3 regions of the Pseudarthrobacter sp. NPDC092202 genome follow, and region 2 is predicted to be linked to each of the others. Evidence: predicted binding sites of a transcription regulator. Region 2 holds the regulator's gene; each other region holds the start of a gene.

Region 1 (4,276 bases), on a different contig from region 2:
ACCGCGCCGATTCCCATCGGTTTGAACAGCCGCTGCATCAGTTTCCGTCCGGGCATCCACTGGCCCAGCTGGGTGACGGGCTTGACGTGGTGCAGGTGCCTGCGCCTGGTGAGGATCTGGTTGAGGACTTCCGCTACGCCGAAGAACCCGATGATGACCGGAATGAACGGTATGCCGCCGTTCAGTTCCAGGACATTCAGGGTGAAGCGCGCGTCACCGGTGATGGGATCACGGCCCACGGTGGCCAGCAGCAGACCGAAGGCTCCGGCGGCAAGGCCCTTGAGGATTCGTCCCGAGGAAACACCCACCATCATCGTCAGGCCGAAAACCACCAGCGCGAACATTTCCGGCGGCCCGAACTGCCGGGCGAACTCCGAAAGGGGTACCGCGGCAACCGCCAGGATGAGGATGCCAAAAAGCATGCCGAAGGCCGAGCCGAAGGCGGACGTTGTCAGGGCCAGCCCCGCTTGTCCTTTCAGGGCAAGCGGGTAGCCGTCAAAGGTTGTGGAGATGGAGGCAGGAGTGCCCGGGGTGTTGATGAGGATGGCCGGCACCCGGTCCCCGAACTGGGCCGCCACATAGATGGTCAGCAGGACGGCGAGGCCCTGGATAGGTTCCAGCGTCAGTGTGAACCCGCTGGCCAGGGCCACGGCCATGGTGGCGGTCACACCCGGGAATGCACCCACGAGCATGCCCACCAGGATGCCCAGGCCGATGTACAGGAGGGTATCGACCTGGAGGACGGTCACGATGCCGTCCGTAACGGGTGAGGCAGCGATCTGGATCATAGGTTCACCCGCAATGCGACGACGAAAAGGAAATGGAGGAGGGCCGTAACGATGGCCGGGAACACGATCAGTGGCCTCCAGCCCCGGCCGCCGTACAGAGCCGTCAGCGCGACGCACGTTGCGAACGTAATCAACCAGAACTGGAGGACGTTCCACAGCAGGAGGTAGCCCACCAGGATTACCGCCGTCAGCAGCATCCTGCCGATGCCCCACCCGCTGAGCGGATCAGGGAGGTTGGCCCGGCTGACCCCGCGCAGCACGTTGACCACCACCTGCAGGACGCCGAAAACGATAAGACTCCATGCGAGCATGGTGGGCCAGAAGGGAGGCCCGAGTTCCACCCGGACCCCTGAACGGATGCCCTGGGCGAGCACCAGGACCAGGATGCCGAGGCCTATGGTGACCGCAGCTGGAACCAGTTCCCTGAGCCGGTGCGCGCGGTCCGTAACCAGCACCTCGGACGCCGGGTGGATATGGGCTTCGGCGTGGTCCTGCTCAGGGTCTGTTGGGTTGAGGCCTGCCGGCGGCCCTGTTGCTGTGTGATCGTTCATTGCGGTTCCTCAGTAGGGGCCGGCCAGCGGAAGGCTGGCCGGCCCGTCTGCCTCGAAGTGTGTGCCTGGCGCTACTTGCCCTGCGCGAGCTTGATCCACGGTCCGTAGCGGTCGGCTTCCTCGTCAAGGAACGCCTTCATCTCCTCCGCGTCCTTGAAAGTGGGTACAAGGTTGGAACCTTCGATGACCTTCTTGTACTCCGGGTCCTCAACAGCCTTGCCCATGGCGTCGGAGAGCTTGCTGACAACTTCCTCGGGTGTACCGGCCGGAGCCATGATCCCCACCCATGAAGCATTCTGCAGGTCAATCCCTTCTTCCTTGGCGGTGGGGACGTCCGGGTTCTTTGGATCCCGTTCCTCCGTCAGCATGGCCAGGTAGCGGAGCTTGCCTGCGTCCACCTGGTTCTTCTGCGTGCCGATCGCATCGATCGAGAAGTCGACGTCACCGGCCGCCGCAGCGGCAACGGCCGGGGCGGAGCCGTCAAACGGTACAGATGTGAGCTCGATTCCGGCAAGTTCCTGGAAGCCCTGGGCGGGGGAATCCCAGACCGAGCCAACACCCGGGCTGGAGTAGGTGACCTTTCCGGGATTGGCCTTGGCGTCCGCGACGAGGTCCTTGAGCGACTGATAGGGGCTGTCCACCGGGACAGCGATGGCACCGGGTCCGGCCAGGCCCTGGCCAATCGGCGCGTAGTTGGACGGGTCAATGTCGTAATCCTGGAACTGCAGGGTGGCTACCTCTACGCCCATCATCGAAAGGTTGTAGCCGTCCGGCTTTTGGTCCTTCAGCCAGTTGTAGGCCACCGACCCGTTGGCCCCCGGCTTGTTTTCGACGATGACCTCGACGCCCAGCTCTTTTTCCAGCAGCGGTGCAATGGTACGGGCCGTCAGGTCCCCCGAGCCGCCTGCGGCCCAAGGAACGGTCAGCCGGATGTCCTGCGCGGGGAAGTCGGCTTCGGAACTGCTGTTGCTGCCCGAGGCGCAACCAGTCAGCGCAAGCAACCCCGCCGTGCCCACTGCGAGTGATTTTAGAAGGGTTTTCACTACGGTTTTCTCCTTTGATACCCGTAATCCGACAAGGCTGCCGGCTATCATCTCCGACAGTGCACCTCATCTGGGACCCTGTACGCATCACGAACATGTGTGCATAAAACGTACAGTAGTTGTAATCTAGTTCACATCGAGGCCCGGAACAAGGCCGCGGCCGAAATTGTGACCAAGCAATCCGACCCATGGACGCTTCGCACTGGCGGGGCCGGAAGGTGGACAGAATGAGTACTCCGGCGGAGTCATACCTGGTGGGGTTGATCGGCGAAGGAACCACGCACTCCCTGACCCCTGCCCTCCACGAGCGGGAAGCCGACCATCACGGACTGCGGTACATCTACCGGACCGTGGACCTGACTGTCCTGGCACGTCCGGCCGGAGACGTGGGGGCCCTGCTCTCGGCCGGACGCGACCTCGGCTTCAATGCCTTCAACATCACCGTTCCCACCAAACAGGTTGTCCTTGGGTACCTTGACGATCTCTCGGACGATGCGGCGCGGTTGGGGGCCGTCAACACCGTCCTTATCCGTGATGGCAAGTTCATCGGCCACAACACCGATTACTCCGGATTTGGCTCCGCCCTTGAGGAAGGCCTTCCAGGCGCGTCCCTTGGACGTGTTGTGCAGCTGGGCGCCGGCGGCGCCGGCGCCGCTACGGCCTACGCGCTCCTGGCAGCAGGAGCTGAGCACCTGTGCGTCCTGGACCTTGATCCCGCCCGTTCCCGGGAGCGGGCCGAGGCCCTGGCGCGGCACTTCCCGGACAGGAACATCGAATGGCGGCCGATGAGTGAGGTGGCCGATGTGATGTCCGACGCCGACGGGCTGGTGCATGCCACCCCTGTGGGGATGCACGCCCATCCGGGCATGCCCCTGGACGGGGACCTGCTCCAATCCCGGCACTGGGTGGCCGATATTGTCTACCGCCCGATCGAAACTGGGCTGCTCAAGGCAGCCGCTGCCAAAGGGTGCCGCGTGCTGGACGGCGGCCACATGGCCGTGGGCCAGGCAGTGGACGCCTTCCGCCTCATCACGGGCGTGGAACCGGACCGCTCACGCATGAGGGAGCATTTCCTGTCCATGCTCCGGCGGGGGGCCTAAGCATCAACAGTATGCGCCCCCTGGACCGGCTAACCCCGTGCGCTGAGGTCGGCGGAGATGAGTTTCGCCGTCGCAATGATCTCCTGTGCCACCGAAGCCAGGAAGGCGTCCGGGTCCGGTTTGGCAGCGACGGACTGGGCCTGCAGGGACACGTTGACAGCCGCCACAACCTTGGAGCGGTCGTACACAGGGGCAGCCACGGACATCAGGCCAAGCTCCAGCTCCTGGTCCAGCAGGCACCAGCCCTGCGCCCGGACTGTCTCCAGGACCGACAGAAGGTCCTTGACGGTGCCCAGGGCGCGCGGGGTCAGCGGTTTGATCTCGGCGGCGGCCAGATAGGACTTCAGGTCCGCCGGGGGCAGTCCCGCGAGCAGGACGCGGCCCATCGACGTAGCGTACGCCGGGAAGCGGGTGCCCACGGTGATGCCCACATTCATGATCCGGCGGGTGGTCACCCGGGCGATGTAGGCGATGTCAGTCCCGTCGAGCACTGCGGCAGAAGTGGATTCCCCCAGCTTCAGGGACAGTTCCTCAAGGTGCGGCTGCGCCATCTGCGGCAGCGACAGCCCGGACAGATACGCGTAGCCCAGCTGGAGCACCTTGGCCGTGAGCGCGAATGTTTTACCGTCGGTCCGCACGTAGCCCAGTTCCACCAGGGTATGCAGGAACCGCCGGGCAGTGGCGCGCGTCAGCCCGGTGCGGGCTGCCACCTCCGTCAGGGTCATCACCGGGTGGTCCGTATCGAATGCACGGATAACGGCGAGCCCGCGGGCCAGGGACTGGACGTACTGGTC
Region 2 (4,276 bases):
CCCGTGCACCAGGTAGGGACGTCCGGAAACGTCAACGACGGCGTGCGCAAGGGCTTCGTCCAGGGGAACGGTGGCCTCGCCAAACCGGCGGATGCCGGCCTTGTTTCCCAGCGCGGTGCGCAGCACCTCCCCGAAGGTGATGGCTACGTCCTCCACGGTGTGGTGGACATCGATGTGGATGTCACCTGTGGCTTTGACGGTCATGTCGATCAGCGAGTGCTTGCAGAGCGCCGTGAGCATGTGGTCGTAGAAAGGTACCGACGTGTCGATGTCCGAGGTGCCGGTGCCGTCCAGGTTGATTTCCACGAGCACGGACGACTCACTGGTGGCACGTTCCATGCGCGCAGTGCGGGCCGCAGCCACGTTCGATCCGGTGGTACTCATGCTTTGGGTCCTTTTGGGCAGATGGGGTGGTTCAGGGCGTCCAGCGCCGCTGCTTCCAGTCTAGGCGGGAAGCGTGGCCTGGCTTGCAAGGATGCTTTCCAGGGATGTGAGGAAGGCTGTGGTTTCGGTCTCAGTTCCGGCCGTGACCCGGAGGTGGCCGGGAATCCCCACGTCCCGGATCAGCACTCCGGCGTCCAGCAGCTCCTGCCAGACCTGGTGCGGGTTCTCCAGTCCGCCGAAAAAGACGTAATTGGAGTCCGACGCTGCGGGCTTCAGGCCCATCCGCGTCAGCTCCGACACGATGCGGTCCCGCTGCTTCTTGATGTCTTCCACATCCGCCATCAGTGCCTCGCGGTGCTGGAGGGCAGCCAGGGCAGTGGCCTGCGTGATGGCTGAGAGGTGGTACGGCAGCCGGACCAGGCGGAGGGCATCGGCAACTTCGGGTGCGGCAGCCATGTAGCCCAGCCGGGCTCCGGCCAGCGCGAATGCCTTGCTCATGGTCCTGGACACGATCAGCCGCTCCCGGCCGGGCAGCAACGTCAGTGCGCTGGGCGTCCCGTCGTGTGCGAACTCGTGGTATGCCTCATCCACAATGACGATGGTCTGGCTTGCTTCGCCTGCCTCGTACACGGCCTCCACGACATCCAGCCCCAGCCCGGTCCCCGTGGGGTTGTTGGGCGAACAGAGGAAGACGATGTTGGGCTGCAGTTCCTTGACCTGCCGCGCTGCCGATTCAGCGCTGAGGCCGTAGCCTTCGGCGCGCTCTCCGACGATGTATTCAGTGTCCGTTCCGCTGGCCAGCAGCGGATACATCGAGTACGTGGGCGGAAAGCCGAGCGCTGAGCGTCCGGGACCGCCGAATGCCTGGAGGATCTGCTGGAGTACCTCGTTTGAGCCGTTCGCAGCCCAGAGGTTGGTCTCATCGAGGCCGTGGCCCAGGTATTCCGCCAGCGCTTTGCGCAGTTCCGTGAACTCCCGGTCCGGGTAGCGGTTCAGGCCCGCGGCGGCTTCGGTGACTGCCGCACTGATGGCCGCCCTTACGTCCGCCGGAACACCATGGGTGTTTTCGTTGACGTTCAGGAGGATGGGGACGTCCAGCTGGGGCGCACCGTAAGGGGTAAGCCCGCGGAGGTTGCTGCGGAGGGGAAGCCGGTTCAGGCGTTCTAGCTGGTCATTCACCTGAACAGTTTAGTGCCCGTGCCGGAGGGCGGAAAATGTGACGGGTTCCTGTTCGCCCTCGGCATGCGCCCCCGGCCCATTCCATGGAGCAGCCCCCGCTGGTCCGGACCCTTGCTGCCGGCTATGGCAGCTCAGCCGGCGGGAACGAACAACTGCTGGCCGGGGAAGACTGCGCCTGCGGAGAGGTTGTTGAGCTGCACGATGTCGGCCACAACATCGCGTGCGTCGCGATCAGGCGCCACGGCGGCTGCGATCCCCCACAGCGACTGGCCGGGCTGGACCGTCACGGTGACCGCGGAGGTCGTCTGGAGCTCCGCGTCTGAGTCGGAGGCTTTTGCCGGGGAGTTGAAGAAGCCTGCCAGCGAGAGCAGCAGGGCGGCCAGAAGAACCAGGGGAATACCGATCAGCACGATGCGGCCGCGCCGGGTCAGCCGCAGGGGCGGAAGGGGGGCCGGCCGTTCCGGCTGCCGCTCTTCAGGCCGGGACAGAAGGTGCTGCACAGAGAGCAGCTGTGGACGTGAACCCCGCGAAACAGATGTAGCTGACATGAACTGAGCCCTCCTGGACCATACTGTGCTGCCCGGATGTTCTGCTCCGACGCCCCCTAGGGCTTTCCGGTGCCACTTTCGAATGGCCGGCGTTCGCAGTAGAACATATGTTCGAACTTTGCTTCTTCTGTTTTAGCACCTATCAACGAACATTGTCGAGACTCGCTAGAACAAATGTTTGAAAAAGCAGTGTGGCTGGCCTAGTTTTGAACGAAAGAACAACCACCCGGACAGTCGATCAGCAGGGTCTGACATTATGGGGCGGGATCGTCCAGGGCCTTGCCGTGGAGAGGCCCGGCGGACACCGAAAGGCATTGGCGAATATGGCAGCAGCAGCCGCCGGGGGCAGGGCAACCGCGCAACCGAAGAGGACCGCCAAGGGCCTGACGCCACGGCAGAAGAAGATCCTGGAAACGATCCAGCGTTCCGTCAATGTGAACGGCTACCCCCCGTCCATGCGGGAAATCGGAGATACCGTGGGCCTGGCCAGCCTTTCCAGCGTCACCCACCAGCTGTCCCAGCTGGAAAAACTGGGCTATCTGCGCCGTGACCCGAAGCGTCCGCGCGCCATGGAGGTCCTGATGCCCCTGACTTTGGACGGTGGTGCGGCCAAACCCGCCAGCCAGCCATCAGCAGTGCCCCCCAGCGGCGGCGCCACTGTCACGGAGCTGCCCACTGCCCTTGACACTGCGATGGTTCCCCTTGTTGGCCGCATCGCAGCCGGTGGTCCCATCCTGGCGGACCAGCAGGTGGAGGACGTTATGCCGCTCCCCCGGCAGCTGGTGGGCCAGGGCGAACTGTTTATGCTCCGGGTGGCCGGGGATTCCATGGTGGACGCGGCCATCTGTGATGGCGACTGGGTTGTGGTGCGCCGCCAGGCGGATGCAGCCAACGGCGATATCGTCGCTGCCCTCCTCGACGATGAGGCCACTGTCAAGACATTCCGGCAGCGTGACGGTCACACGTGGCTGCTCCCCCAGAACACCCAGTACGAGCCCATCCTCGGAGACCACGCCACCATCATGGGCAAGGTCGTGTCAGTGCTCCGGTCCCTGTAGCCAGGTTCCCCGCTGGGTAGCAGGCCCGGGCAGTGTTTAGGCCTGCGCAGGGTCAAACACTCCGCCCAGCCAAACACTGCCCCGGCCTGGGCATCAGGCGTTCTCGCCCGCCAGCCTCTCCAGGGCCGCGATTGCCGTCTTCCGGTCCGTTGTGGACCAGAACGGCGGCAGCGCTCCCCGGAGGAACCCTGCGTAGCGCTCGGTGGCAAGCCGTGAGTCAAGCACAGCCACCACTCCCTTGTCCCCCGTGGAGCGGATCAACCGGCCTGCGCCCTGGGCGAGCCGGATGGCGGCATGGGTGGCCGAAACCGACATGAAGCCGTTGCCGCCAGCCTGTGCCACGGCCCGGGAGCGCGCCGTCATGAGGGGATCGTCCGGCCGCGGAAAGGGAATCCGGTCTATCACCACAAGGCGGCAGGACCCGCCAGGGACATCCACGCCCTGCCACAGGGACATGGTTCCGAACAGGCAGGTATCGGGCTCGTCGGCGAACTGCTTGACCAAGGCGGTCATGGTGGAATCGCCCTGGCAGAGGACCGTCATGTCCAGCTTGGGGCGGAGGGCTTCGGCGGCTTCCTCTGCGGCGCGCCGGGAGGAAAACAGGCACAGTGCGCCGCCGCCGGAAGCGCGGATGAGCGCCTCGAGTTCGTCCAGTGCTTCCGGGGATGCGCCCCTTCCGGGCTTCGGCAGGTGCCCGGCAACGTAGAGGATGCCCTGCTTGGGGTAGTCGAAGGGCGACCCCACGTCCACGCCTTTCCAGCGGGGGGCACCCTCGCCCACGAGTCCCAGCCCGCCGGCGGCAGGCTCAAACGCTGAACCAATGGCCAGCGTGGCAGAAGTAAGTACAACGGTGTGCCCGGAGAACAGGCCTTCCCGCAGCCGCCCGGCCACGGACAGCGGCGCAATGTTGATCAAAGCCGGCGCCGTCTCATCCGGCTGGGAAAATCCCTGCGCGGGATCAAAGGCGCTGGCGCGGGAAAACCACACCACTTCGCGGTTCTCCCGGGCAGCGAGGAGCCGTTCGCAAAGTTCCAGGATGAGCATCAGGCGGGACCGCGCAAGCTGCCTCCCGCCGTCGGGCGTGGCATTGCCGTCCCCCTTCGAATC
Region 3 (4,276 bases), on a different contig from region 2:
AGTTCCTTCTGCGCCTGGTTCAGCGCGTTGGCCACTTCCTGCTTGTCCACTTTGCTTACGACGTCGAACGTTGACTCGCCTGCCATGACTCTCCTTATGCCGGTGGGACCCTGTGCGGGAACAGGGCTTGATCGCTGCCTAAAAGCCTAATACGGATGCCGGTGTTGGTGGGGGAGCGGGTTTCACAGTTCCCTCTCAGCGGACACCCGGAGGGAACGAAGGAGGCCGCCGCAGAGTTGGAACAGTTGGGAAACTGCACGAAGGGAACACCATGCACCGCAAGGCCGTCCGGTACGCCACACGGACCACCACTGCAGCAGCCGGCGCGGTTGCGGGCGCCGCCAGCTCCGTCGCCGCCGCCGCCGTTGCAGCGGCCATAGTCTTCAGTCCCGTGCCGGACGCCTCGGCCCGGATGGAAGGTGTCCACGAGGACCTGCTCCGGGCCGTCCAGCTGAACCAGATCACGGAGGAGCAGGCTTCGAAGTTCGAAGAACGGCTCGCCGGCAGGATCCTCGGCGGCGCCTGATTCCGTTAGTTTTCCCTGGAATTGCGGGGGTTTTGGCGGCGTCCACGGCCCGATTCGATTCTTCGGCGGAAGTTCTGTAAAGTTGTCTTGCCCGCGGTTACTGGAAGCGGAACGGCCCGGAAACGGACGGTTCGCAGACTGCATCGGCGGGTACTTCTTTTGAAGTTCGGCAGATTACCCGAGCGGCCAAAGGGGGCTGACTGTAAATCAGCTGGCAACGCCTACGGGGGTTCGAATCCCTCATCTGCCACCCAAGGAAAAGCCTCCGGAACCTTTTGGTTCCGGAGGCTTTTTTGTGCCCTGCACCGGATCCTGCCGTCCCGTCAGGGCCTTGTTCGCAGATCCTGCCCTTGAACGTTCTGAGCCGCGAAGAAGGCCAGGAGTCCCGGAAAACGGGCCGGCGCCCGGGCAGGAAGTTCGTCCTGAAGCCGTGGAAAACCGCCGTCGACATCAGCAGGGGCCCGGCGTAGGCTGGCAGCATCGGCGCATGTGCCCCGGTACCCTGCGTCGATATCCCCATCGATGAAGGAGGATCAATGAGTGCCGTACGTGAATTCATGACGACGGACGCGCAGTGCATTAAGGAAGACCAGTCCCTGGTGGATGCCGCCCGGATGATGATGGACCTGGACTGTGGGTCGCTGCCCATCTGCGGTGACGACGGCAAGCTGAAGGGCATGATCACCGACCGTGACATTGTGCTCAAGTGTGTGGCCGCGGGACGCGATCCCCGCGACATGATGGCCCGCGACCTCGCCTCGGGCAAGCCGCACTGGATCGACGCGGACGCAAACGTTGACGCGGCGATCGAGATGATGGAAGCCCACCAGGTCCGCCGGCTCCCGGTGATCGCCGACCACAAGCTGGTGGGCATCATCAGCCAGGGCGATATTGCCCGGAACTACTCCGAACAGCGTGTCGGTGAGCTCGTGGAACACATCTCGGAGCGCAAGCCGATGAACGCATAGGTGGGGTTTCCCGGCCAGGGAGCTCCCGCCATCAGCGCCACGGGGTCCCCTCCGTGGCGTTTCTTTGTGCCCGGTCATGGCCTTGTCCGCGGCTCCCCGCCATCAAGGCTAGGAACCGCGGACAAGCTTGGGAAACCTGGGCGCCCCCTGAACCGCACCAGCCAGGGGCCACCAAGAGTGCCGGTCAGTTCAGCGCAATCAGGAGCATCTGGCTGGTGCCGGGGATGCAGGTCTGGAGGATCGCGCGGGGGAACCCGCCGAAGACAGCGATGACGTCGTTGGTGGTTCCCGGGTTGGGCACCTGCCCCCGTGCTGAGACCGTGTAGGTTCCGTAGCCCGGGATGCTGACTGTTTCCCCCACCCCTATACCGGAGAACCGGGCCCAGCCGCCGCAGAAATCGTGCTCGGTGATAAACAGCGAGTAGCCATCGTTGGGGGTGTAGTGGATGGGCCCGATGCAGGCGTCCACCATCGACTGCCCGCCGGCGCCCGCCACGTAGATGGTGCGGATGGCCGGGGCGGCAGGGACAAAGGCGGGGGCGGGCGCCGGAGCCGCGGCCGGTGCGGGGGCGGCCGGCGCTGGAGCAAAGGCCGGTGCGGGTGCCGGTGCCGGTTCAGCGGAAGCTACCGCCACCGGTGGTCCCGTGAGGACCAGCGTCTGGCCCGGAACGATGATGCTGTAGTGGCCCAGGCCGTTCGCCGCGAGCATGGCGTTCATGTCCACACCGTGGCTGGCAGCGATTGCCCCGACTGTATCGCCCGGAACCACGGTGTACAGGTTCGGGTCGCCCGCCGGAGCCGGGGCCGGAGCCGGTGCCGGCTCAGGTGCAGGCGCTGGTTCGGGTGCAGCTGGTGGCGCCGCTTCGGCCGCGGGTGCTGCCGGGGCCTCGGAAACAGCCTGGGCAGCAGGCAGTCCTGCTCCGGAAGCGGCCTCGGCAGCAGGCTGCGCGTCGGTGCCTGCTGCGGCGTTCGGCACCTCCGGCAACGCTGCGGCGGCAACCTGCCCCACCGTCGTCGTGCCCTGGTCCACTGACGCGGGAGGCCCCGCCAGGGCGCCGACGCCAACCGCCGCCACCACGGCGGCCGTTGCCATGCCGGCCCACAGCCTGTTGCTGATAACCGGCCGTCCAGTGGTGATCTCGGTGCGGGGTTCATCCGTGGCGAAGCTCCTGCTGGGGCCTTCGGGGATGGAAAGGTATGGCTGGTTCATGGGTAGCCCGTCCAGGCTCGGTCCAGCCAGGCCGATGCAGTATGCTCCGGCGGGCGGGACGGATCGAGGGGAACGCGCCATGCGCCTCCGCTAATGCGGGGCCGCAGGAAAGGCGCGGGATGGAGGCATCCGCATACCCAGAAGATACGGAGGCTCCGCGAGGGACGGGACCCCGGGAAGCAACCCCCGGGGGACCGCCGGCACATATGTTCGGTCCTAGGAATCCCGAGTCTAGGAAGGGCGCACGGCAGGCGGCACCAGTAGGAATTACCCGAATATTTGAGTGCGGTACTTGGCGAGCGCGGAGCAGGCTACTCAAACGACGGTGGCCCGGTACTTGCCCGCAGGCAACGCTTTTTGGGCAGCCCGTGAACGGGTGTCCGGCTAGGGCGTGCGCCGCTCCTGGAGCGCGGCGATTTCACGCCTCAGTGAGGCAATTTCAGCGGTCAGTTCCGCCACTTCAGCGCGGACCGGCTCCTCGGCCTCGGACACGGCCTCGGCAGTGTCCTCCACCCGCTGAACCAGCCAGGAGGCGATGGAAGCCGTGACCACACCCAGGACGGCGATGCCGCTCATCATCAGGGCGGCCGCAACCATCCGCCCGATCGGCGTCACCGGGTACATGTCGCCGTAACCCACGGTGGTGATGGTGGTCATGGCCCACCACAAGGCATCGCCGAAGGTGATGATCTTCGCGTCCGGGGCCGACTGCTCCACGTCCAGGACGGCCAGGGCGCCCACGAACACCAGCATGGTGGCCGAGCCCGCCACATAGGTGACCACCCGGCCCCTCAGGGTGTCACCGAGCGTCCGGTGCAGCACGGACAACAGCGTCACGAGCCGCAGGAGGCGCAGCGGCCGGAAGAACGGCAGCGCCACAATCACCAGCTCGTGCAGGTTCCGGATAAACCAGCTGCCGCGGTTGGCCGCCAGCCACAGGTTGGCCAGGTAGTCCACGGCAAAGATGCTCCAGGTGGCCCACATAACAGCCTCAAGCGGGAAGGCTGCGCTGCCCTCGATCCGGCCGATCACCTGCCACGCGTAGGCTCCCAGGAAGACGAGTGCCGTCACCGTCAGCGGCCAGTCCGCCAGGTCCCGGTAGCGTTGTTGGGTCATGCAGGAAATCCTACTGTCAGCGCCAGGTACCCCAATGTTACTGACGGGTAGCATGGGGGGATGCACCTGCTCCTGAGAACCCTCCTTATGCTGGTCCGTTCGTCGCGCCGCCCGCCCCTGACCGTCTGGGACAGCTCCTCGCTCCCGCTGCGGGTCCTGCCCACGGACATCGACATCGCCATGCACGTCAACAACGGAATGTACCTGTCCCTCATGGACCTGGGCCGGTTCGACCTGATGGTGCGCAGCGGCGTTTGGAAGCGGATGCGCCGGCGGGGCTGGGGCCCTGTGGTGGCAGCGGAGACGGTTGCTTTCCGGAAGTCCCTCCAGCTGTGGCAGCACTACACCATCGAGACCCGCATCATTGGGCTGGACGCTAAAGCCATCTTCTTTGAGCAGCGTATGGTGGCCGACGGCGAGGTGTACGCCCGCGCGTACATCGCCACCCGGCTGGTC

Evidence for each region. The regulator LexA, encoded in region 2, represses DNA repair genes until DNA is damaged. The targets are predictions, from matches to a motif close to TCGAACANNTGTTCGA.
Region 1: the regulator LexA is predicted to act here: its motif matches at 2,472-2,487, upstream of ACIQF4_RS16785 (shikimate dehydrogenase).
Region 3: the regulator LexA is predicted to act here: its motif matches at 2,903-2,918, upstream of ACIQF4_RS00320 (LysM peptidoglycan-binding domain-containing protein).

Annotation. Positions count from the first base shown of each region.
Region 1 covers NZ_JBIVRG010000012.1:117,202-121,477, forward strand. The annotation lists gene ACIQF4_RS16770 (tripartite tricarboxylate transporter permease) at 1-788, opposite strand, end outside; gene ACIQF4_RS16775 (tripartite tricarboxylate transporter TctB family protein) at 785-1,339, opposite strand; gene ACIQF4_RS16780 (tripartite tricarboxylate transporter substrate binding protein) at 1,411-2,382, opposite strand; gene ACIQF4_RS16785 (shikimate dehydrogenase) at 2,610-3,482, shown strand; gene ACIQF4_RS16790 (IclR family transcriptional regulator C-terminal domain-containing protein) at 3,512-4,276, opposite strand, start outside.
Region 2 covers NZ_JBIVRG010000010.1:34,697-38,972, forward strand. The annotation lists gene hisB (imidazoleglycerol-phosphate dehydratase HisB) at 1-384, opposite strand, end outside; gene ACIQF4_RS14880 (histidinol-phosphate transaminase) at 445-1,563, opposite strand; gene ACIQF4_RS14885 (LysM peptidoglycan-binding domain-containing protein) at 1,695-2,111, opposite strand; gene lexA (transcriptional repressor LexA) at 2,435-3,169, shown strand; gene ACIQF4_RS14895 (ATP-dependent DNA helicase) at 3,263-4,276, opposite strand, start outside.
Region 3 covers NZ_JBIVRG010000001.1:64,152-68,427, forward strand. The annotation lists gene ACIQF4_RS00300 (YajQ family cyclic di-GMP-binding protein) at 1-86, opposite strand, end outside; gene ACIQF4_RS00305 (hypothetical protein) at 272-526, shown strand; tRNA gene ACIQF4_RS00310 (tRNA-Tyr) at 695-776, shown strand; gene ACIQF4_RS00315 (CBS domain-containing protein) at 1,063-1,494, shown strand; gene ACIQF4_RS00320 (LysM peptidoglycan-binding domain-containing protein) at 1,679-2,704, opposite strand; gene ACIQF4_RS00325 (ion channel) at 3,089-3,820, opposite strand; gene ACIQF4_RS00330 (acyl-CoA thioesterase) at 3,881-4,276, shown strand, end outside.